3 regions of the Bradyrhizobium sp. BR 1432 genome follow, and region 2 is predicted to be linked to each of the others. Evidence: riboswitches for the same ligand, from Rfam matches in the RefSeq annotation. Region 2 holds a riboswitch; each other region holds the start of a gene.

Region 1 (7,285 bases), 3.4 Mb from region 2:
AATTTCGCAGCGCAGTAACCGAAGGGGTTACTGCGTTGCAAAAGACAGGGGCTGACGTCGTCTTGATGAATTTGCAGTATAGCCCGCGCACCGAAACCATGATCGCGGCGCAGCCTTTTCTCGATAATATGCGCGTGGTGGCGCAGGAGCACGACATCCCACTGTTCGACCGTTTCGCGATCATGCGGCAGTGGAACGATCAGGGCCAGTTCGACCTGTTCAACCCGTCCCGCGGGCCTGAGCTGGCGAAACAGGTTCATGATTGCCTTGGCCGGGCGTTGGCACAATTCGTGATCGACGCTGCCCATCTGGAGCCGGCCCAGCAGCAAAATTGAGGTCTAGCGTTAATGAGTTCTCTCCGCCCTTTTTGTCTGACGTCATGGCTGGCTGCGCCCGCAGCAGCAATGCTGCTGGTGCTGGCACCCGCTTCGCAGCTGCGCGCGCAGACGCAAGCCGCACAGGCGACGCCCGCGCCCGCGCCGCCGGCTGATCCCGCTTCCGCCCCGTCCTCCCAAACCACCGTCGCCGCAACGTCTCCCGACCAGCGCGGCATCACCGCGCGTGCCATCGACAAGGTGAAGGAGGTCGCAAAGTCCGCCGGCGACATCTTCAGCCGAGTGCCCTGTCTGCCGCCGAAGGGCGGCTCGAAGGCGATGGGCACGCTGCCGCATGTCGCAAGCAAGCTCGTCGCCGGCCAGCCCGTCGTCATCGTCGCGTTCGGCTCGTCGTCGACCGCAGGATTCGGTGCGAGTTCGCCGGAGTTCAATTATCCGAACCGCCTCGCCGCACAGCTGCGCCGGAATTATCCGACCGCCGACATCACCGTCGTCAATGCCGGCGTTGGTGGCGAGGATGCGCCCGAGATGATGAAGCGCCTTCAGACGCAGGTGATCGACGTGCATCCGGATATGGTGATCTGGCAGGTCGGCACCAACGCCGTGCTGCGCAACCTCGATCCCGGCGAGACCGCAAAGATAGTCGAGGATGGCATTTCCCGCATCCAGGCTGCGGGCGGCGCCGACATCGTGCTGGTCGATCCGCAATATTCGCCGGCGGTCAACAAGCGCGCCGAGAGCGCGGGCAAGATGGTGAAGCTGCTCGGCAAGGTCGCCGAGCTCCGTCACGTCGGCATCTTCCCGCGCTTCGAGGTGATGCGCGAGTGGCACGAGAAGCAGGCGATCCCGGTCGAGGGCTTCGTCATCGCCGACGGCCTACACATGAACGATTGGGGCTATGCCTGCTTCGCCCAGCTCCTCGGCGACGACATCATCCACTCCGTCGGCCAGATCAAGCTCGGGGTGAACGTGCCGGCCGACGTGCGGGCGTATCGGCCGATGTAGGTATGAATGCCGTAGGGTGGGCAAAGGCGCGCTCTTCGCGCGCCGTGCCCACCATCTATCGGCAGTGTGATCGTGAATGGTGGGCACGCTTCGCTTTGCCCACCCTACGAGTCCGAGCCTTTGGCTCGCTCACGCCTTCTCCAGCGCCGCGGTCAAATCCTCGATCAGATCGTCCGCATGCTCGAGCCCGGCGGAGAAGCGGATGAAGCCCTCGCTGATGCCGAGCGCGGCGCGGTCTTCCGGCTTCAAACGCTGATGCGTCGTGGTCGCCGGATGCGTGACGAGACTCTTGGCGTCGCCGAGATTGTTGGAGATCTTCGCCAGCTTCAATTCATTGAGCACGCGGAACGCGGCCTGCTTGCCGCCCTTGACCTCGAAGCCGACCAGCGTCGAGCCGCCACGCATCTGCTTCTTCACCAGCGCCGCCTGCGGGTGATCGGCGCGGCCGGGATAGACCAACCGCGAAATCTTCGGATGGCTGGCCAGCACCTCGGCAATGCGCGCCGCGGTGTCGGTCTGCGCGCGCACGCGCACGCCCAGCGTCTCCAGGCCCTTGAGCAGGACCCAGGCGTTGAACGGCGAGATCGACGGGCCGGTCTGGCGCATGAAATTGTGGATGTGCTCGGCGATGAAGGCTTCCGAGGACAGGATGATGCCGCCCAGACAGCGGCCCTGGCCGTCGATGTGCTTGGTCGCCGAATAGACCACGACGTCGGCCCCGAGCGCGAGCGGGCTCTGCCAGATCGGCGTTGCGAAGACGTTGTCGACCACGAGCCGCGCGCCACCCTTGTGCGCGATCTCGGCGATGCCGGGGATGTCGAGCACATCCAGCGTCGGGTTGGTCGGACTCTCCAGGAAGAACGTCTTGGTGTTGGGCTTGAGCGCCTGCTGCCACTGGTCGAGATCGAGGCCGTCGACCAGCGTGGTCTCGATGCCGTAGCGCGGCAGCAAATCCTGCACCACATAGAGGCACGAGCCGAACAGCGCCCGCGAGGCTACCACATGGTCGCCCGCCTTCAGCGGCGCCAGGATCGCGGTCGTCACCGCCGCCATGCCGGTGGCCGCCGAGCGGGCCGCCTCGGCGCCTTCGAGCTCGATCATGCGGCGCTCGAACATCGCGATGGTCGGATTGGAGTAGCGCGAATAGATGAAGCCGGGGTCCTCGCCCTTGAACCGCGCCTCGCACTCCTCGGCGCTGTTGTAGACGTACCCTTGCGTCAGGAACAGCGCCTCCGACGTCTCGCCATATTGCGAGCGCAGGGTCCCGGAATGGACCAGGCGGGTTTCGGGACGGTAGGTGGCAGGCGACTTCGACATAGGACCCTCCGACATGACCGTCGAGCGAGAACGGTCACAAAAAACCGGCCTGGATATCTCCACGGGCCGGGATCAGCGAGGTCCCGGCCTGTTTAGCGACTTATTTAACGTGGCTGCAAGCCGGCCGGCTCAAATCACCACGGGATAAGTGATGCTCATATTCCGCAATGCCCTTTCCGTCAAGGCGTCCATCGGATAGCCGTAAAAGGCTAGTATTTCCCGTATATCGGGATGCGTTTGCCCCTTGCTGAGGACCCCCGGTTGACGTTCACGGTCGCTGCCGACGCCAATGGTATCCTGCCCGACCGCATGATCGCGGCGATGGCGGAGGCGGGGCTCATCCTGCCCGCGTACGACTTCGTCGAGAGCCAGATCCAGCCGGCGAGCCTCGATTTGCGCCTCGGCGACATCGCCTATCGCGTCCGCGCCAGCTTCCTGCCCGGTCCCGGCGCCACCGTCGCCGAACGCATCGACGAATTGAAGCTGCACGAGTTCAGCCTGGCCGACGGCGCGGTGCTGGAGACCAACTGCGTCTACATCGTGCCGCTGCTGGAAAGCCTCGCGCTGCCGCCGGAGATCGTCGCGGCCGCGAACCCCAAGAGCTCGACCGGCCGGCTCGACGTCTTCACCCGCGTGATCGCCGACGGTACCCGCCGCTTCGACATGATCGGCGCCGGCTATCACGGCCCGCTCTATGCCGAGATCAGCCCGAAGACGTTTCCGGTGCTGGTGCGCGAGGGCTCGCGCCTGTCGCAGGTCCGCTTCCGCACTGGCGACGCCATCCTCAATGCCGACGAGCTCGATGCGCTGCATGCCGCCGAACGCCTGGTCGACATCGACGATGCCGATCTCTCCGGTGGCGTCGCCGTCTCCGTCGACCTGTCGGGTGAGAAAGCGAATGGCTTCGTCGGTTATCGCGCCAAGCGCCACACCGGCGTCGTCGACGTCGACCGCCGCTCCGGCTATGCAGTAGAGGATTTCTGGGAGCCGATCTCGGCCCGCCCCGACGGCAGCCTGATCCTCGATCCCGGCGAGTTCTACATCCTCGCCTCCAAGGAAGCTGTGCAGGTCCCGCCCGACTACGCCGCCGAGATGGTGCCGTTCGATCCCTTGGTCGGCGAGTTCCGCGTGCACTATGCCGGATTCTTTGATCCCGGCTTCGGCTATGCTGGTGCCGGCGGGCAAGGCGCGCGCGCCGTGCTCGAGGTGCGCTCGCGCGAAGTGCCGTTCATTCTCGAACACGGCCAGATCGTCGGCCGCCTCGTCTACGAGAAGATGCTGGCGCGCCCCGACGCCATGTACGGCCAGCGCATCGGCTCCAACTACCAGGCGCAGGGCCTCAAACTATCGAAGCATTTTCGGGTGTAGCCCGATCCTGTAGCCCGGATGGAGCGCAAGCGTAATCCGGGAGTTCTCTCGCTTGTGGCACCAATACCGGATTACGCTGCGCTCCATCCGGGCTACAAGGTGTTGGCATGACCGATCAATCCGAACTCGACGCACATATCCTCGACGACGTTGCGGACGCGCTGATCTATTCGGATCGCTCCGGCACAATCACACGCTGGAATCGGGCATCGGCCGCCCTGTTCGGCTTCTCCGCCGGGGAAGCGCTGGGGCAGAATCTCGATCTGATCATTCCAGAGCATCTGCGCGCCGCACACTGGAGGGGTTTTGAGGCTGCGCTTTCCAGCGGCACGATGAAGCTTGCAGGGCGTCCGACGCTGACACGCGCGCTGCACAAGAGCGGACGCAAGCTCTACATCGAGATGACCTTCGCGCTGGTGCGCGATGCCGCTGGAGCGGTGCAGGGATCGGTGGCGATGGCACGCGACGTGACGGAACGCGTCGAGCGCGAGCGCGCTGCCAAGGCCGCGCAAAATTCGTGATGCGGAATTGACGGGCCGTCGTGCAGGGCGGCCTGCATGCGCGTCATGTTGCCTGTCACCGGGTGCAGTGACACACTCGATCGAAACAACGATCGGGAGCGAACATGACCGCCGCATCAGACACAGCGCAGGAAGCCCAATGGAAACGCTGGCGCGCGGTCGCGGATCTCTATCACGCCTACTTCACGGGCCTGATCCTCACCGTGGTCACGCGGCGCGGCACGGCGGATGCCGCTGAATTCGTCTTCCGCGTGTTCCGCCGCCAGCAGCAGGAGCGCTTCCTGCCGGGGCTCGAAAAGCTCGGCCTCCGTCATCTGCCGCCGGCGGTGGCTGCTGCGCAATATCACTATCTCTCCAACTGGATCGGCGGCGTGCATGTCGAATACATGTATGAGAGTGATCGCAAAGCCTGGATCCGCTATCCGCCGCCGCGCTGGATCTGGAAGGGCACCGCGATCTGCGGCGTGCCCGGCGAGGTCAGCCGCGCGATGCTGCGTGGCTGGCACGCCAACAACGGCGTCGCGCTCGGCGATCTCCGCCTCGGCTTCGTCTGCACCAAGCAGAGCGTCGATGGCCAAGACGGTCTCGAAGGCTATTACCACCAATACGATCACCCACTCGAGCTCGACCAGCGCCTGGTGTTCGCGCGGCATCTGGAGGCCCCTACGTTCGATGCGAAGACCGCGCCGGCTTTGCCGGTTGCGAGCTGGCCGAAACCGCGGCTGGAAAAAGCCTATCGCAACTACGCAATGGAATATGTCCGCACCGCCGCGCCGGTGATGGTGCAGCTGTTCGGCCCGGAAGATGCCGGCTATCTCCTGCACCTCACCGGCAAGCTGATCGGCATGCAGTATTTCGACGAGGTCGCGGCGGCGTTGGCGATGAGCCGTGGCGGTGCGCGCGAATTTGCATCGTTCCTGAACGCGCTGTTCGCCGCGCAGGACGATGTCGCCGAAACGGTGCAATCAGAAGGCGCGTTCGAAACAAGCCAGCAGAGCTGGAAGTTGATGGACGACGTCGCCGACTATCACCCCGCCTGCGCCAAGTTGCTGGAAGGACTGTTCGAAGGCCTCGCTGCGGGATGCGGACGAAACATCGGCGTGCGCATGCGCACCGCGAGGGGCGGCCGCCCGCCGCTGGTCTGGACGATTGAATAGGCCAGGGTGCCGCCGCACCACTTCGCCTCTCCCCGCCTGCGGGGAGAGGCCGGAATTTGCGAAAGCAAATTCCGGGTGAGGGGGTCTCCACGAGTCCAACTGTCACTGCCTTTGCCGGAGCAGCCCCTCACCCCAGCCCTCTCCCCGTAAGAACGGGGAGAGGGAGAAGGAAAGCCGCAATTCGCGGGTTGAAATGCGCTGCCGCAGGGCACGCCTGCACCTGACGCAGGAGGAATTGCTGCGCAGCATGCTAACAAGCGCCTGTTGCGCTTTCCGCGCGAAGAAATCGTTTCGCACACCTGTTCATTGCCGCGCCGCAATTGGCGCTTGTGCCCGGGAGATGACATGTCCGACATCGCGGAAATCCCGGTCGATGCACAGGAGCGCCCGCTGCCGCCGCCTCCGCGGCCGGTCAGAAGCGCGCTGACCGACGGCCCGATCCTGCGCACGCTGCTCGGGCTCGCCTGGCCGAACGTGATCGGGTTATCGGCCGGCATGTGCGTGGTGATCGCTGAGACATCCTATGTCGGTCGGCTCGGTGTCGAGGCGCTGGCGGCGATGGCGCTGGTGTTTCCGACCGTGATCCTGACCATGACGATGTCGGGCGGCGCCATGGGCGGCGCGGTGGCCTCCGCCATCGCGCGCGCACTCGGCACCGGGGATCGCGAGCGCGCTGGAACGCTCGCCGTACACGCGATGCTGATCGGCATCAGCTTCGGTCTCGTCTTTATGCTGGGCATGCTGATCTTCGGGTCGCGCCTGCTGGAATTGCTCGGCGGCCGCGGCAATGTGCTGACCCACGCAATCGCCTACACGCAGGTGTTTTTTGGCGGCGCGGTACTGCCCTGGCTGCTCAACACCATGGCCGGCGTCCTGCGCGGCACCGGCAACATGAAGCTGCCGTCGCTGTTGATCCTCAACTCGGCGGCCTGGCAGGTCGTGCTCGGGGGCACGCTGGGCCTCGGGCTCGGACCGGTGCCGCAGCTCGGCATGCGCGGCGTCGCGGCCGGCGCGCTGATCGCTTATTCCATGAATATCTGCATCATGGGCTGGTACCTGTTCTCCGGCCGCGCCCGCATCGCGCCGAGGCTGCGCGGCTTGCGCATCCAATGGGCGATGTTTTTCGACATCCTGAAGGTCGGCGCCATCGCCTGCTTCTCGCCGCTGCAATCGGTGCTGACGATCTCGATCTTCACCCACATGCTGGCGAAGTTCGGCACCGCGATTCTCGCCGGCTACGGCATCGGCGCGCGGCTGGAATTTTTGCTGACCTCGATCGCGTTCTCGTTCGGCATCGCCTGTGTGCCAATGGTCGGGATGGCGATCGGCGCGGGTCGCATCGCGCGCGCCCGGCGCATCACCTGGATCGCCAGTGCTGCCGCTTTCGTGGCGGTCGGCGCGCCGGCATGCCTCGTTGCGATGTTCCCTGATCTCTGGGTCAACATCTTCACCGACAGCGTCGCCGTGCGCGCAGCGAGCCACCAATATCTCTCGACGGTCGGACCGTTCTACGCCTTCTTCGGCCTTGCAACGACGATGTATTTCTCCTCGCAAGGCGCCGCCAAGGTGATCGGGCCGGTGC
Region 2 (7,285 bases):
GCCGCCGGTGCCCTGTGTCAGGACGGTCTGGCCGGCCCTCACGCCACCGAGTTTGACCGTCGCGCTCCATGCGGTCAGCCCCGCGCAGGGCAGGGCGGCAGCCTCGAGGTCGGAGAGGTGATCCGGAGTTCGGACCAGCGCTTGCGATGAAAAGACGCGGTACTCGGCGAGGACGCCGTCGACAGCGCCTCCGAGGGCTCCCTGCATCTTCGCCGCACTTGGTTCGCCGCCGATCCATGTCTCGAAGAAGCTGCCGACGACGCGATCGCCAGGCGCGAATGCCTTCACATCCGGACCGACGGCCTCCACGAGGCCGGCACCGTCGGAAACCGGTATCAACGGAAATTTCTGACGCGAACCGTACCCGCCCTTGATCGTGAGAAGGTCGCGATAGTTGAGCGTCGCAGCCTTGATGCGCACCAGCACTTGGCCCGGTCCGGCCTGCGGGACGGGTCTGTTGACCAGCTTGAGTCCCTCGACCCCATCCGGTCCCTGCAATTCGAAGCACTTCATTGTCGCGTTTCCTTGTGTTCGCCCGGTCAAGACCGAAACGGCATTCGCTTGAATGTCACGCTCAATCCTCCTGACCGTCTGCACGAAGGGGCCCGGCGGCTTGCGACAGCAGTGCGACGACTCCCAAATGCGGTCTCGTCCGGCTCATCCAGAGATCCGGGCGCCGAATATTCCGGATTCGAAAACCGCCGTTATCCCTGCGTCGTTGAGCATACCTGCCCGAGGTCGAAAGGTCACTGAGTTCGAGTGTGGCTCAAAACCGAACCCAGCGGGGAGGGCAGCTCTTGGCGCGAAGCGGACATTCGACCGGACGCGCATGTCCAAAGGCCAAGCGCCGACATGCCGAATAGTGCCGCTCTCCGGGTTGAGCGGACGCAGTTCCCGAGTTGCGGATCCGACTACTGTTGCGAAGGCCCCGCAGCAGCCGAAAGGTTCTCGCGGGAAGAGATTGCTAGACTTCGCTCTCGCGTGCGCAATTTCCAGCGACCCTGTATTGGATCAGTCGATGCAAACGATGTTTTTCGGACGCTTTAGAGTTCCGAATTTCAGAAATTTTACTGGCGAGGGGGCCGCGAGCGAGATAAGCGAGCAAAAAAGTTGAATATCCGCTGTCTCTTTTCTCCGCCTCAGGGCATTGACGATATGCCCATCATGGGGCTCGATCAGCGTCGAGCGTGCGGAGGAGACGAGATCATGGGCTACAAGCCGATCGAGTCCTATGGCGTCATCGGCGACCTGCACACCATTGCCCTGGTCGGCATCGACGGGTCCATCGACTGGTGCTGCCTGCCGCACTTTGACTCACCGAGCGTCTTCGCGGCGATCCTCGACGACCAGAAAGGGGGCTCATTCCGCATCGCCAGTCTCTACGAGGCGCAGCACAAACAGATGTACATGCCTGACAGCAACGTCCTGGTGACGCGCTTTCTTAGCGACCAGGGCGTTGGTGAGGTCGTCGACTTCATGCCGGTCCAAGGCCCGCGCGAGATCAGAAAGATCCACCAGATCGTCCGGGTAGTGCGGGCGGTGCGCGGGTCGGTTCGATTCCGCCTCGACTGCCGGCCGGCTTTCGACTTCGCCCGCCGGCCCCACCAGGTCGTCCTGGAGGGCCGGGGAGCGATCTTCGAGGCGCAAGGCATGAAAGTCTCGCTAGTCAGCCGCTTCCCGCTTGGTCGGCAGGGCGACGGCGTCGCTGCCGAGTTCGTTCTCAACCCCGGCGAGACGACCACGTTCATCCTCCGCCAGGTGGAGGAGAACGGCCACGATAGCGATCATGACGGCGTCCTGCTCGAGGCGCGGCTGGTCGGCACGGAGGCCCTGACGCAAACCCTGGCCTTTTGGCGGCAGTGGCTGAGAAAGTGCAACTATTCAGGTCGCTGGCGCGAGATGGTCCACCGCTCGGCGCTGGTATTGAAGCTGCTGACGTTCGCGCCGACCGGCGCGATCGTGGCGGCGCCGACCTGCGGGCTGCCGGAAGAGATCGGCGGAGTGCGCAACTGGGACTATCGTTATACTTGGGTGCGCGACGCCGCTTTCACCAATTACGCCTTCCTGCGCCTGGGGCTGACGTCGGAGGCGGAGCAGTTCATGGCCTGGTTGGAACAGCGGGCCGTCGAGGGCGCCCGGGGCAACCCGTTGCAGACTATGTACCGCATCGACGGCGGGCACGAACTACCCGAGGAGGTCCTCGGCCACCTCGATGGCTACCGCGGCTCGCGTCCGGTGCGAGTCGGAAACGCCGCTGCCGCGCAGCTGCAGCTGGACATCTATGGCGAGCTGATGGACGCCGTCTACCTGTACGACAAGTACGGGACGCCGACCGGCTATGACTTCTGGTGCCACCTGCGCAAGATGCTCGACTGGGTGGCGAACAACTGGGAGCGAGCCGACGATGGCATCTGGGAGGTGCGCGGTGGACAGCAGCAGTTCGTCTACTCCAAGGTGCAGTGCTGGGTGGCGCTGGACCGAGCGATCCGCCTTGCGCAGAAGCGGAGCCTGCCGCTGGACCGCACCCGCCTGGCCGCGGAGCGAGACCGCATCTACGAGGCCATCATGACGCGCGGCTGGGACACGGAGCGGCAGACCTTCGTGCAGCACTTCGCCACCGACGCGGTGGATGCGTCCAACCTGATCATGCCGCTCGTCTTCTTCCTGTCGCCGACTGACCCCCGCATGCGCGGGACGCTCGATCGGACCATGGCGGAGCTGGTCTCCGACAGCCTGGTGCACCGCTACGAGATCGGCAGAGGAGCCGGCGACGGCCTGACCGGGAGCGAGGGGACGTTCAATATGTGTACGTTCTGGCTGGTGGAAGCGCTGGCCCGGTCGGGCCGCGCCGAGGAGGCCCGCTTCATCTTCGAGAAGATGCTGACCTATGCCAACCACCTCGGCCTGTACGCCGAGGAAACGGGTCCGCGTGGCGAAGCGCTGGGCAACTTCCCGCAGGCATTCACTCACATCGGGTTGATCAGCGCCGCGTTCAACCTGGACCGCCGGCTCGGCGTGGCGCCTTGAGTAGGGTCGGACCATGAGCGCGCAGGTCACTTACCTAGGGACTTCCATCGCAGACTGGGTGGGGGAGCTTTCGAGCAGCGATCCGCTCCAGCGCCGCCTCGGCGCATATGCCCTGGGCGAGATCGGCCCCGCGGCAACCGAGGCTGTGTCCGACCTCGCTGCGGCCCTCCAGGACCCGGTTGAGTTCGTGCGCGTCTGGGCGGCGGCGGCCCTCGCCCGGGTGGCGCCGCTGGGTGGAGAGTCGGTCACCGTCCTTATTGCGGAGTTAGGCGACGAGCTTGCCTTCGTCCGCAGCCTGGCGGCCTGGCACCTCGGGCGCCTCGGTCCGACCTTCCCGGGGATCGAACAAGCCCTCATCCCCCTCCGACAGCTAGCGGGTGATAAGGATCCGAGCGTGCGGGTGGAGGCCGCGCTGGCGCTGGGGATGCTCGAGGGGAAGGGCGCCCCGCCGCCGGAGCTGAAGTCCTTGTCCACTTGAGCTCGTCAGTTAAACCTATCTTCGAGATAGCTGATCAGCTTCACTTGCGATGGCGCGTGATCGGGCAGGTATATTTGCGCTCGTTCGTCGCCGGATCCCGATTACGAGGTCAGGCGCCAATTTAGGGATGATGATTCTCTTTCGACGTCGAGGAACCGAATCTCTGGACGCGAGAGCAGACCGGCGGGCGCTACTTGAACGTTTCTCGTTCGCCTCCCATGTACAAGGTACATCAAGACGAAGGCTGGTACCTTCACCAACCTGCCCGCTGCGGTAAGGTGGTATCCACACTTGTGGGATGGGGCTGTTCAGTGGCAATCCAGGCAGTACCAGCCTCCGGCGAAGCTCAGGGGGCAACATGTCTATCCCACCTTTAAGTCTGTATTCCGCTCCGCCAACGCGGCGCCGTGTCATCATCGGACTGGCCGCGTCTTCCCTTCCCGCTCCAGCCATTGTCCGCGTGGGCCGCATCATGCCAATCCGCAGCATGGTGATCGCTGAAACCGGCCGCCCATCGGCCGGCTTTGTCCAGCGCCTGTTCTATAATGCTCTCGCCACCGGGCTTGCCCGAGGCCGGATCACGGTCCGGCTAAAAAACAGGGCCGTGACCTCGAATGAAGTGGAGCGACTGGTCAGCAACGCGCGCCAAACTGGCTGGATCGATGACCAGCCCGGCGCGCCGGGGGCCATCCGGAATGGGGAGAACTGGCAATGACCATTAGGCAGAGCACCGAAATCCGAAACGGGATGGATGCGAGAAAGATCGCTGTGCTGCACATTCCCCACAGTTCTCGCCTGATTCCGGCCGATGAGCGCGCGCGACTGTCTCTCGGCGAGAGTGAGCTCGAAACTGAGTTGCTCCGGATGACGGACGCTTTTACCGACGAGCTATTCCCACCTACGCTTCATGAAGCGGAGCGAGTTGTGTTTCCAGTCAGCCGGCTGGTATGCGACGTGGAACGCTTTTCAGACGATGCAGACGAGCCGATGGCAGGCCGCGGCATGGGCGCGATCTACACCGCAACCAGCACCGGGAGACGCCTGCGAGCCACAGCTTCGGCGCCTGAACATGAGCGTATTATGACGCGGTGGTATCGGCCGCATCATGAGTTACTCACGTCGGCCGTGGACAAGGTGCTCCGCCGTGAAGACCGTTGCCTCATTATCGATTGCCACAGTTTCGCTGATCGTCCGCTACCGCACGAGCCTGACCAGGACCCGCGGAGACCCGAAATCTGCATTGGGACGGATCCTCTCCACACCGCGCATGGACTGAGTGGAGCAATTGCAGACGCTGCAAGGAAACTCGGGTTCACCGTTGCTGCTGACAGACCATTTTCGGGCGCGCTCGTTCCGGCGAAACACTACCGTGCCGACATGAGGGTTCAATCGCTAATGATAGAGGTGAACCGGCGGGTCTACATGAACGAGCTTACGGGCGATCGTCTCGTCAGCTTTGAGAAGTGCAGGGAAGCCGTTGGCAGTCTTGTGTCAACTGCGGCGACTTTCCTCCTTTCTGCATAGCCATAGAGCAGAGCCGAGGCTCGCGTTCCGTTTTTTTGCTCGAGCCGCCATATTCACGCTGGAAGCGACGACGCTTTTCCTGCCTGGTGTTTTTGCGTTCACTCGCTGGTAAGGGCTGTCCATTGGTGCAGGCGTTCATGGGGTAGTGCTGCGTGGTATAACGTACGCAAAGCTGGGGTGGGCTTTCGCTAAGTAGGGCATCCGGGTGAGCGCCTGCGTCGAAGAGAGCGCGCTAGCGCGGTGAGCGTACAGGCTCACTCCTGATGACAATCCCAGCCGCATCGCGATCAAACGTGTCGGACGTAACCCCGTCCCTGCGCAGCAGATATTTTTCAATCTTGTTAGTTGGCGTCTTTGGCAGATCGCTCAGGATGCGGACGTAGCGCGGCACCATGAAGTGAGCCATTCTTGGCCTGAGGAAGTGGATGAGGTCCGCGGGATCCAGGGTCTGACCTTCGGCGAGGGACACTGCGACGAGCACGTCGTCCTCGCCATGTTCGCTGGGCACGGAGACCGCGGCAGCCTCCCGAATGGCCGGGTGGGCTGCGACTTCGAGCTCGACCTCGAACGAGGAAATATTCTCGCCGCGCCGGCGAATGGCGTCCTTGAAGCGATCGACGAAGAAGTAATTTCCGTCCTGGTCGATGCGGAAGGCGTCGCCCGTGTGAAACCAGCCATTGCGCCAGGCGAGCGCGGTGGCCTCCGCGGCCTTGTTGTAACCGTGATTCATTGCCCAGGGCGTGTCGGTTCGCAGGACCAGTTCCCCGATCTCGCCAACCGCAACTTCGCAGTCATGGGCGTCGACGAGTCGGGCCTCGACACCGGCCCGTGGCTTGCCGCAGGCGGCTGCGACGGTCGGGTTCGGCTCTGTCGCCAGCGGGCAGGAGACTTCCGACATGTTGAAGAGCGTGTGCGTCGTGACGCCGTAGCGTTTGCCGAACGTGATCCCTTCCTCGCTCAAGGGAATGATGGTGACGTTCTTGAGCGGGCTGTCCTTCTCATCGCCATTGTCCGTCCGTTTCATCAGGAAGCTCGCCATCACGCCGAGTAGGATCACCATCGTCGTGTTGGTCTTGGCCACCGTCGACCAGAATGATCCGGTATCGAAACGGTCAACCATGGCGATGGAGCCGCCGTTGATCAGCATGGCGTAGCTCGGCCCCGTCCCGCCGACATGAAACAGCGGAAGGTTCACCATGAACGTGTCGGTGGCGTCGAGGTAAGGGATGCCGTCTCGATCGGCCGAGATGCCGCGCCCCGTGGCATAGAGGTGGGCGTAGGACGACAGGACGCCTTTTGAGGGGCCGGTCGTCCCGGATGTGTAGATGATGGTCTGCGTGTCCCAGGGCGCGATCGGATGATCGAGTTTCGGCGCTTCCGCGGACGTCGAATCGAGGGCACTCGACGGCAGCACCTCGAGCCCGCCAATCGCAGCCGGCTCACCGCTGATCACGACGACCTTGCGGAGCTTGGCTCTGTCGATGTCGCCGAGCCGTGGCAGCAGGCTCGCATGGACGATCGCAACCGTTGCGCCGGCATTGTTGACGACATGTTGGAGAATGCCGCCACGATAGGCGGTGTTGATCGGCACGTAGATGGCGCCCATCATGTTGATGCCAAACCAGGCGCGCAGACATTCAGGGCCGTTCGGGAGCCAGACGAGGACGGTGTCGCCTTGCTTCACGCCCAGCGCTTGCAGGGCGTTGCCGGTTCGGCGCGCCAGGCGTAGCAATTCGCCGTATTTCAACCGGGTGCCGTCGTCGAAGGTTGCGTAGACCTTGTCCGGCGTCTCGCGACCCCAGCGTTCGAGGAGGCAACTCAGAACGCATTCCTCGGCGGCGGGAACCTTGTGGCTCGTCATTGAAACCTCCCTGCTCATATTGTCGCGGCCAGCGCTAAAGGCGCACTAGCCGGGTCGAATGGCCCCGGTCGTTGCGATGCCGGAGCTTCCTTCAGTTCCACGCCGGAGGGCGCGGTCGTCCAACCTCAGTCGGGGCCGATGGCGCGCAGCCCCCGAGCGATGCGGGACAGCGTTTCGATGCAATCGGTAATTTCGGTGGCCGACACGCCCCTCGTTCCCTGCCGGAAGAATTCCAGCGAGCGCGTGTGCAAATCCTTCCAGGCCCCGATGCCGGCCGAGGTGAGGCACACCATCCTCTTGCGGCGATCGTCTTCAGCCTCGACGCGTTCGACAAGACCCTTCTTCTCAAGTCCCTTCAGCACGGCATCCAGATTTTGCCGGCTCACGCCGAGATA
Region 3 (7,285 bases), 4.8 Mb from region 2:
CTGACCGGCGCCGCCGCCGGAGACCTTCGGCACCTTGTTCAGGGCGTCCTCGGTCGCCTTCAGGATCGCACGGGAATTGCCGCCGGCTCGGTCGATCAGACCGGAAGCCAGCCCCTCAGTGTCGTCCAGCAGGACCTTCAGCATGTGCAGGGTGGAGAACTGCTGGTGCCCCTCGCGCATCGCAAGCGACTGCGCGGACTGGATGAAGCCCCTGGAGCGTTCGGTGTACTTCTCGATATTCATGTCTTTTCTATCCCTCGGCCTGCCCCTGGGGCCCTCGAGGCACCCCAAATGGCATCTTCACTGGGTTTCCGATTACCGCATTGACGTTTCTCAACCGGTAACGGGTCTCTTTTGCCGGCGTGGCCGCCGGCCTGAGGCAAATGTGGGAAGCGGGTTGCGGATGCGAAAGAGGCGAGTTCACAATTTCGTGCGCTCATGGGCCGCTTGGCGCGGGCCCGTCGAATCCCCTAAGTAGCGGCATGACAGCCAGCCGCACCGCCGAGATTACCGGCCTCTACCGCTACCCGATCAAGGGCCTGACCCCGGAACGCCTGACCCGCGTCCCCTTGCGGAGCGGCCAGACCCTGCCCGCCGACCGCCGCTACGCCATCGAGAACGGGCCGAGCGGGTTCGACCCGGAGGCGCCGCAGTGGAAGCCGAAAATCCAGTTTCTGATGCTGGCGCGCAATGAGCGGCTGGCCTCCCTCGAGAGCCGGTTCGAGGACGCGACCAACCGCCTGACCATCCGCAAGGACGGCCAGATCGTCGCCAGCGGCGATCTCGAAACCGCCGCCGGGCGCGCCGCCATCGAGAGCTATTTCAGCGAGAACTTTCAGCCGGAGCTGAAGGGACCGCCGAAGGTCCTGTCCGGCCGTGACCACAGCTTTTCCGACGTCGCTCGCAAAGTCGTGTCCATCATCAATCTCGACAGCGTCCGCGCCATCGAGACCATGCTGGGCGGCGCCGCGGTCCACCCCCTGCGCTTCCGCGCCAATCTCTACCTGAAGGGCTGGCCGGCCTGGTCGGAGCTCGACCTCGTCGGTCAGACGCTTGCGATCGGTGATGCCCGGCTGAAGGTGGTCAAGCGCATCGTCCGCTGCCCGGCCACCAATGTCGACCCTGTCACCGCAAAGCGCGATCTCGAAATCCCGCCCACGCTCTCGCGCAATCTCGGCCACATGGACTGTGGCATCTATGCCGAGGTGATCGAAGGCGGCGAGATCGGCGTCGGCGATGCGGTCGCGGTGGAAGAGCCGAAGCTGGTGTGACGAGGCACCGCTGCCGTAGGGTGGGCAAAGCGAAGCGTGCCCACCGTTCCTGCTAGCGAACGCTGACGCACCGCGGTGGGCACGGCGCTCTTGCGCCTTTGCCCACCCTACGGCTCCGTCGTTAATTCGGCATCACATACGCATAGATCCGGCCGCGCGAGACCGGCGCCTCGCGGACGCGGTTGCCGTTGTTGCCGGAGATCATGATCGGATTTCCCTTGGCATCGACGCCGGTGATGATGCCGACATGGCCGCCCCGGCCGCCGCGCGACATCACCGCGATGGCGCCGACCTGCGGACCGGAGACGCGCGTGCCGTAGCGCGCGAACGAATTCGCCATGTCGGAGCCGGTGCCCTGATGCCCGGTGTGCTGCAGCACCATGTTCATGAAACGCGCGCACCACAGGCTGCCGCGTCCGGTCGGATTGCCGCCGAGATAGCGGCGCGCCTCGGACACGAGGCCCGATCCGCCGCCGAAGCCGCCGTTGCTCATCGCGTTGTTGGCCATGCCGCCGCTATTGGCGTTCGGATCATAGCTCGCCTGGGTGTTGGCGAATCCACTCGCCTGCAACTGCGCCGCGCTGCGCTCGAAGCGCGAGCTGCGTGCATGGTGGCGGTAGTGATGATGTCTGGCGTGATGCACGTAAACGTGCCGCTCTGCGCTATGACGATGATGCGGCCGCGCTGAGGCCGGAGAAACGAACACGGCGACCGCCGCGAAGAAGAGCGCCAGCGCGACAACACAACGCGACACGCGATACGCAAACAACTCAAACATTCTTCATCCTTGACTGACACCCCCGCTTCCCGCCGGCCCGTGCAGCGGCCGACATCCGAAAGGCCGTTAAGCCGTCCGATGTGGCGAGAAAAAGACGCCGCGTCGGCGAATAGCTGCGATGATCTTGCGTCAATACTCATCTGATGTTGCCGCATTGCGGACAACAGCATTAACTGCGATCCTCCAAATGCGGCTTGAACAGAGGGAAACGGTTAATGCCCCACGCCACGACCAGGGACGACGTCCGCATCTATTTCGAGGAGGCGGGCCAGGGATCGCCGATCATTTTTCTGCACGAGTTTGCGGCTGACTACACCAATTGGGAGCCGCAGATGCGCTACTTCTCGCGCGGTCATCGCTGCATCACTTACTCTGCGCGCGGCTACACGCCCTCGGACGTGCCCGATGGCGAGGTCTATACCTACACGCATTTCTACACCGATGCGCTCGCGGTGCTCGATCATCTCGGGATCGAGCGCGCGCATGTCGTCGGCCTGTCGATGGGTGCCTACTCGTCGCTCCAGATCGGGCTCAACGCGCCGCAGCGCGCATTGTCGATGACGCTGGCCGGCGTCGGCTCGGGCTCGGAGATCGAGAAATCTCGACACCTGGCGCAAGCAGTGCCGCGCCAATGCCGAGCAGTTCGAGACATCAGGCTCCGCGGAAGTCGCAAAGGTCACGCGCGAGGCGCCGAGCCGGATTCCCTTCCTGGTGAAGGATCCGCGCGGCCACGCCGATTTCTACGCCGCGCTGGCACGGCACGATGCCAGCGGCTCGGCGCGCACGATGCGCGGCTTCCAGGGCGGCCGTCCCTCGATCTACACGATGACGGACGCGATCAAGAGCGCAACGACGCCCGCGCTGATCATCTGCGGCGACGAGGACGACCCGTGCGTCGGCCCGAGCCTGTTCTTGAAGAAGCACCTTCCGGCGGCCGGGCTCGCAATGTTTCCGAAGTCGGGCCACGTGCTCAATCTCGAGGAGCCCGCGCTGTTCAACGAGAGCGTGGAGCGGTTCGTCACGCTGGTGGAAGCGGGCCGCTGGCCGGTGCGCGATCCGCGGTCGGTGGCGCACTAGAACGAAGGCGTCGCCACACACGCCGTCATTGCGAGCGCAGCGAAGCAATCCAGAATCCCCCGCGGAAAAACTCTGGATTGCTTCGCTGCGCTCGCAATGACGAAAAGCTACTTTCCCTGCCCGCGGCTCAGCAAGAGCACGCCCTGCTCGCCGAACATGTTCCACACCCACCACGGCAGGTTCAGCGGCACCGGGCGGCCGTAGAGGTCGAGCGCCACCGAACGCTCCATCTTGACGTTGATCTCGTCGCAGAGCTCGACGAAATCCTTGATGGTGCAGAAATGAATGTTGGCGGTGTCGTACCAGGTCGCCGGCAGGTTCTCGGTGCGCGGCATGTGGCCGCCGATCAGGAGTTGGAGCCGCATCTTCCAGAAGCCGAAATTCGGGAACGAGACGATGGCGCGGCGGCCGATGCGCAGCAGATTTCCAGCACCACCCGCGGCTGCCGCGTCGCCTGCAGCGTCTGCGACAGGATCACGTAGTCGAAGGCATCGTCGGGATAGTTGACGAGGTCGGTGTCGGCGTCGCCCTGCACCACCGCAAGCCCCTTGGCGACGCAGCGGTTGACGCCCTCGCGCGACAGCTCGATGCCGCGACCGTCGATGCCGCGCGTTTCCAGCAGCTGGAGCAGATCGCCCTCGCCGCAGCCGACGTCGAGCACCTTCGAGCCCGGCTTGACCATCTCGGCCACGAGCCGATGGTCGGCGCGAAACTGACCGGACGGCCCGGCCGCAACGCCATTCAACGGCAGCACTTCCTGTACCGACATCTTAGCCACCTCTGCCGTCGAGCCCGCGTGCCTTGCCTGCCGATTGCAGGAAGGCGCGCGATGTCGAAGAATTCGGGCACGTCGAGCAGGAAGGCGTCGTGACCGCGATCGGTCTCGATCTCGGCGAACGACACCCGAGCACTCGACGCATTCAGGGCGCGTGCACCAGGGCGCGCAATTCCGAGGTCGAGACGAGCCAGTCGCTGGTGAAGGAGACCACGCAAAAGCGCGTCTTGATGCCGGCGAACGCCTTCGCCAGCACACCGCCATGGTCGGCGGCGATGTCGAAATAATCCATCGCGCGCGTCAGGTCAGAGATAGGAGTTGGCATCGAAGCGCTCGACGAAGGACGAGCCCTGGTAGCGCAGATAGAACTCGACCTGGAAATCGGCATCGAACGAGAAGGTCGGCAGCTCACGGTCCTGCATGCGGCGGCCGAATTTTCGGTGCAGCGCGGCGTCGGAGAGATAGGTGATGTGCGCCGCCATGCGCGCGACCGCTAGCCCGCGATGCGGATGGATGCCGCGGTCGGCATAGCCGCCATTGTGCCAGTCGGGATCGGCCATCACCGCCTGGCGGCCGAGCTCGTGGAACGCGATGTTCTGCGCCGAGTGCCGCGTCGAGCAAGCAATCGCCAGTGCGGAGTACACGCGAACAGGATAGGCCGCGGTCCATTGCAGCACCTGCATGCCACCCATCGACCCGCCCACGACCGCGAACAGCGTGTCGATGCCGAGCCGGTCGATCAGCATCGCCTGCGCGCGCACCATGTCGGGAATGGTGATGACAGGGAAATCGAGGCCCCAGACCTTGCCCGTGGCGGGATTGATCGACGCCGGCCCGGTCGAGCCCATGCAGCCGCCGATCACGTTGGAGCAGATGATGAAGTAGTGTTGAGGATCAAGCGGACGGCCGGGGCCGACCAGCGTCTCCCACCAGCCGGGCTTGCCGGTGACGGGATGCACATTGGCGACATGCTGATCGCCGGTCAGCGCATGGCAGATCAGAACGGCGTTGGAGCGATCGGCGTTCAATTCGCCATAGGTCTGGTAGGCGATCTGGAACGGCGACAGATCGATGCCGCAATCGAGCCGTAGCGGTTGATCGGCGCCGAAATACATAATCTGCGAACTCGGATGATCGACCTCGTGCGACCGATCATCGGTGCTGATCGCAGGACTCGGTATCGACTTGACGCTACCCATTTTGACCATCGACCTCGTTTGCGATCGGACTTCAGACCGCAGTGACATCAGGCCATGAAAAACCCGGCCTGAACGATAGGTTCGGCCGGGATCGGAAGCGTCCCCGGCCTGTTTAGCGAGTTTTTTAACGTGGCTGCAAGCCGGCCGGCTCAAATGACCACGGAACAGGCAAAAACTACCGTCTGGGGCGGTTTTCGTCAAGTCGCGGCCCGGATCAACCGGATTTGCCTCCGAGCGGTCGATCGAAAAGGCCGTCATTTCTCTTTGCTTTCGCTGCCTATCCTGCCTAATCAGGATAGACCGCAGCTGACCGCTTTTGCGGATCGGCACCTCTCAACAGCTCTTTGTCAGTCATGTCCCAACGTCCGCCCGCGCCACCATCGCTTCAGGAATTGCGCAAGGAGATCGACGCGATCGACGAGGGCATGCATCGCCTCCTGATGCTGCGCGGCGACATCATCGACCGTCTAATCCAGGTGAAGCAGACCCAGGAAGTCGGCTCGGCGTTCCGCCCGGCGCGTGAGGCCGCCATGATGCGTGACCTCGTGCAGCGCCATCGCGGCATCCTGCCGCTCGACACGGTCGAGAGCATCTGGCGCGTCATCATCTCGACCTTCACCTATGTGCAGGCGCCTTTCTCCGTGCATGCCGACATCTCGGTGAGCGAGCCGGCGATGCGCGATTCCGCGCGCTTCCACTTCGGCTTCACCGTGCCTTACGTCGCGCATTTCAGCGCGCAGGCGGCGGTCGAGGCGGTAGCGAAGTCCAAGGGCGATCTGGCGCTGGTCTCGGCCACCTCGAGCCGCACGCCGTGGTGGCTGTCGCTCGAGGAAGAAGGTGCGCCAAAGATCATCGCGCGGCTGCCCTTCGTCGAGCGCGCCGACCATCCGGCCGCGATGCCCGTGTTCGCGGTGTCGCGGGTCGCCGACAGCGCCCTGGTGACGGAGGTCGAGACCTTCAGCGTCCGCGTCTCGGGCTGGAACGCCGACGTCGCGCGCGCGCTGTCGCCGCTGGCCGAGATCGTGGCGGTGCCCGATACCGCCTTTGACGGCGCCGCCCTACTGGTCTCGGTCACGAGCGCGACCAGCATCGACAAAATCAAGGCTGCCCTGATCGAGGCGAGGGCCTCGGTGCGCTCCACGGCTCTCGTCGGCAGCCACGCAACGCGCTATACGGTGCCCCCGACCGGGCCGAAATCGTAAGTCGCGAGCCGTCCCGCCAATCCGGAGTTTAAGATGTCCCGCCCCGTGCCGAATCCCGGCATTCTCGATATTGCGCCCTACACGCCCGGCAAGAGCCCGGTGCCGGAGCCGGGCCGCAAGGTGTTCAAGCTCTCGGCCAACGAGACGCCGTTCGGACCCTCGCCCAAAGCGATCGAGGCGTTCAAGCACGTGGCGGATCACCTGGAAGACTATCCGGAAGGCACCTCACGCGTGCTGCGCGAGGCGATAGGGCGTTCCTTCGGGCTCGACCCCAACCGCATCATCTGCGGCGCCGGCTCGGACGAGATCCTCAATCTGCTCGCGCACACCTATCTCAGCCAGGGCGACGAGGCGATCTCCACCACGCACGGCTTCCTGGTCTACCCGATCGCGACCATGGCGAACGGGGCCAAGAACGTGGTCGCGCCCGAAAGCAACTTCACCGCCGACGTCGACGCCATCCTCAAGGCCGTGACACCGCGGACAAAACTGATCTGGCTCGCCAATCCCGACAACCCGACCGGCACCTATCTGCCGTTCGACGAGGTCAAGCGCCTGCGCGCCGGCCTGCCGTCGCACGTGCTGCTGGTGCTGGATGCCGCCTATTGCGACTACGTCTCGCGCAACGACTACGAGATGGGGATCGAGCTCGTCGCCACCACCGAGAACACCGTGGTGACGCACACCTTCTCCAAGATCCACGGTCTTGCGGCGCTGCGCATCGGCTGGATGTTCGGCCCCGAGCACATCATCGACGCTGTCAACCGCATCCGCGGTCCCTTCAACGTGTCGACGCCGGCAATGTATGCCGCGGTCGCCGCGATCGAGGACACCGCGCACCAGGCGATGTCGAAGCAGTTCACCGAGACCTGGCGCAATCGGCTGACCGAAGAGATCGGCAAGCTCGGGCTGAAGGTGACGCCGAGCGTCGCCAATTTCGTGCTGATCCACTTCCCGACCGACAGGGGCAAGACCTCGGACGA

The links. Region 2 has a riboswitch for S-adenosylmethionine ahead of ACSKB8_RS28770 (hypothetical protein). Riboswitches for the same ligand answer to the same signal wherever they lie in the genome.
Region 1: linked by a shared signal. The riboswitch ahead of ACSKB8_RS12110 (O-succinylhomoserine sulfhydrylase) and the one ahead of ACSKB8_RS28770 (hypothetical protein) in region 2 are both predicted to bind S-adenosylmethionine.
Region 3: linked by a shared signal. The riboswitch ahead of metX (homoserine O-acetyltransferase MetX) and the one ahead of ACSKB8_RS28770 (hypothetical protein) in region 2 are both predicted to bind S-adenosylmethionine.

What each region holds. Positions count from the first base shown of each region.
Region 1 is NZ_JBPUGF010000003.1:2,536,091-2,543,375, forward strand. It holds gene ACSKB8_RS12100 (SGNH/GDSL hydrolase family protein) at 1-335, shown strand, start outside; gene ACSKB8_RS12105 (SGNH/GDSL hydrolase family protein) at 348-1,340, shown strand; gene ACSKB8_RS12110 (O-succinylhomoserine sulfhydrylase) at 1,470-2,657, opposite strand; SAM riboswitch at 2,729-2,808, opposite strand; gene ACSKB8_RS12115 (2'-deoxycytidine 5'-triphosphate deaminase) at 2,889-4,025, shown strand; gene ACSKB8_RS12120 (PAS domain-containing protein) at 4,133-4,546, shown strand; gene ACSKB8_RS12125 (hypothetical protein) at 4,651-5,703, shown strand; gene ACSKB8_RS12130 (MATE family efflux transporter) at 6,049-7,285, shown strand, end outside.
Region 2 is NZ_JBPUGF010000003.1:5,945,351-5,952,635, forward strand. It holds gene ACSKB8_RS28755 (zinc-dependent alcohol dehydrogenase family protein) at 1-513, opposite strand, end outside; gene ACSKB8_RS28760 (glycoside hydrolase family 15 protein) at 1,207-3,027, shown strand; gene ACSKB8_RS28765 (HEAT repeat domain-containing protein) at 3,041-3,505, shown strand; SAM-I-IV-variant riboswitch at 3,730-3,837, shown strand; gene ACSKB8_RS28770 (hypothetical protein) at 3,966-4,220, shown strand; gene ACSKB8_RS28775 (N-formylglutamate amidohydrolase) at 4,217-5,029, shown strand; gene ACSKB8_RS28780 (AMP-binding protein) at 5,262-6,890, opposite strand; gene ACSKB8_RS28785 (MarR family winged helix-turn-helix transcriptional regulator) at 7,016-7,285, opposite strand, start outside.
Region 3 is NZ_JBPUGF010000003.1:1,169,697-1,176,981, forward strand. It holds partial or broken gene clpB (ATP-dependent chaperone ClpB) at 1-243, opposite strand, end outside; gene ACSKB8_RS05685 (MOSC domain-containing protein) at 483-1,271, shown strand; gene ACSKB8_RS05690 (TIGR02594 family protein) at 1,393-2,049, opposite strand; partial or broken gene ACSKB8_RS05695 (alpha/beta fold hydrolase) at 2,265-3,126, shown strand; partial or broken gene metW (methionine biosynthesis protein MetW) at 3,234-3,895, opposite strand; partial or broken gene metX (homoserine O-acetyltransferase MetX) at 3,897-5,100, opposite strand; SAM riboswitch at 5,192-5,271, opposite strand; gene ACSKB8_RS05710 (chorismate mutase) at 5,454-6,302, shown strand; gene hisC (histidinol-phosphate transaminase) at 6,336-7,285, shown strand, end outside.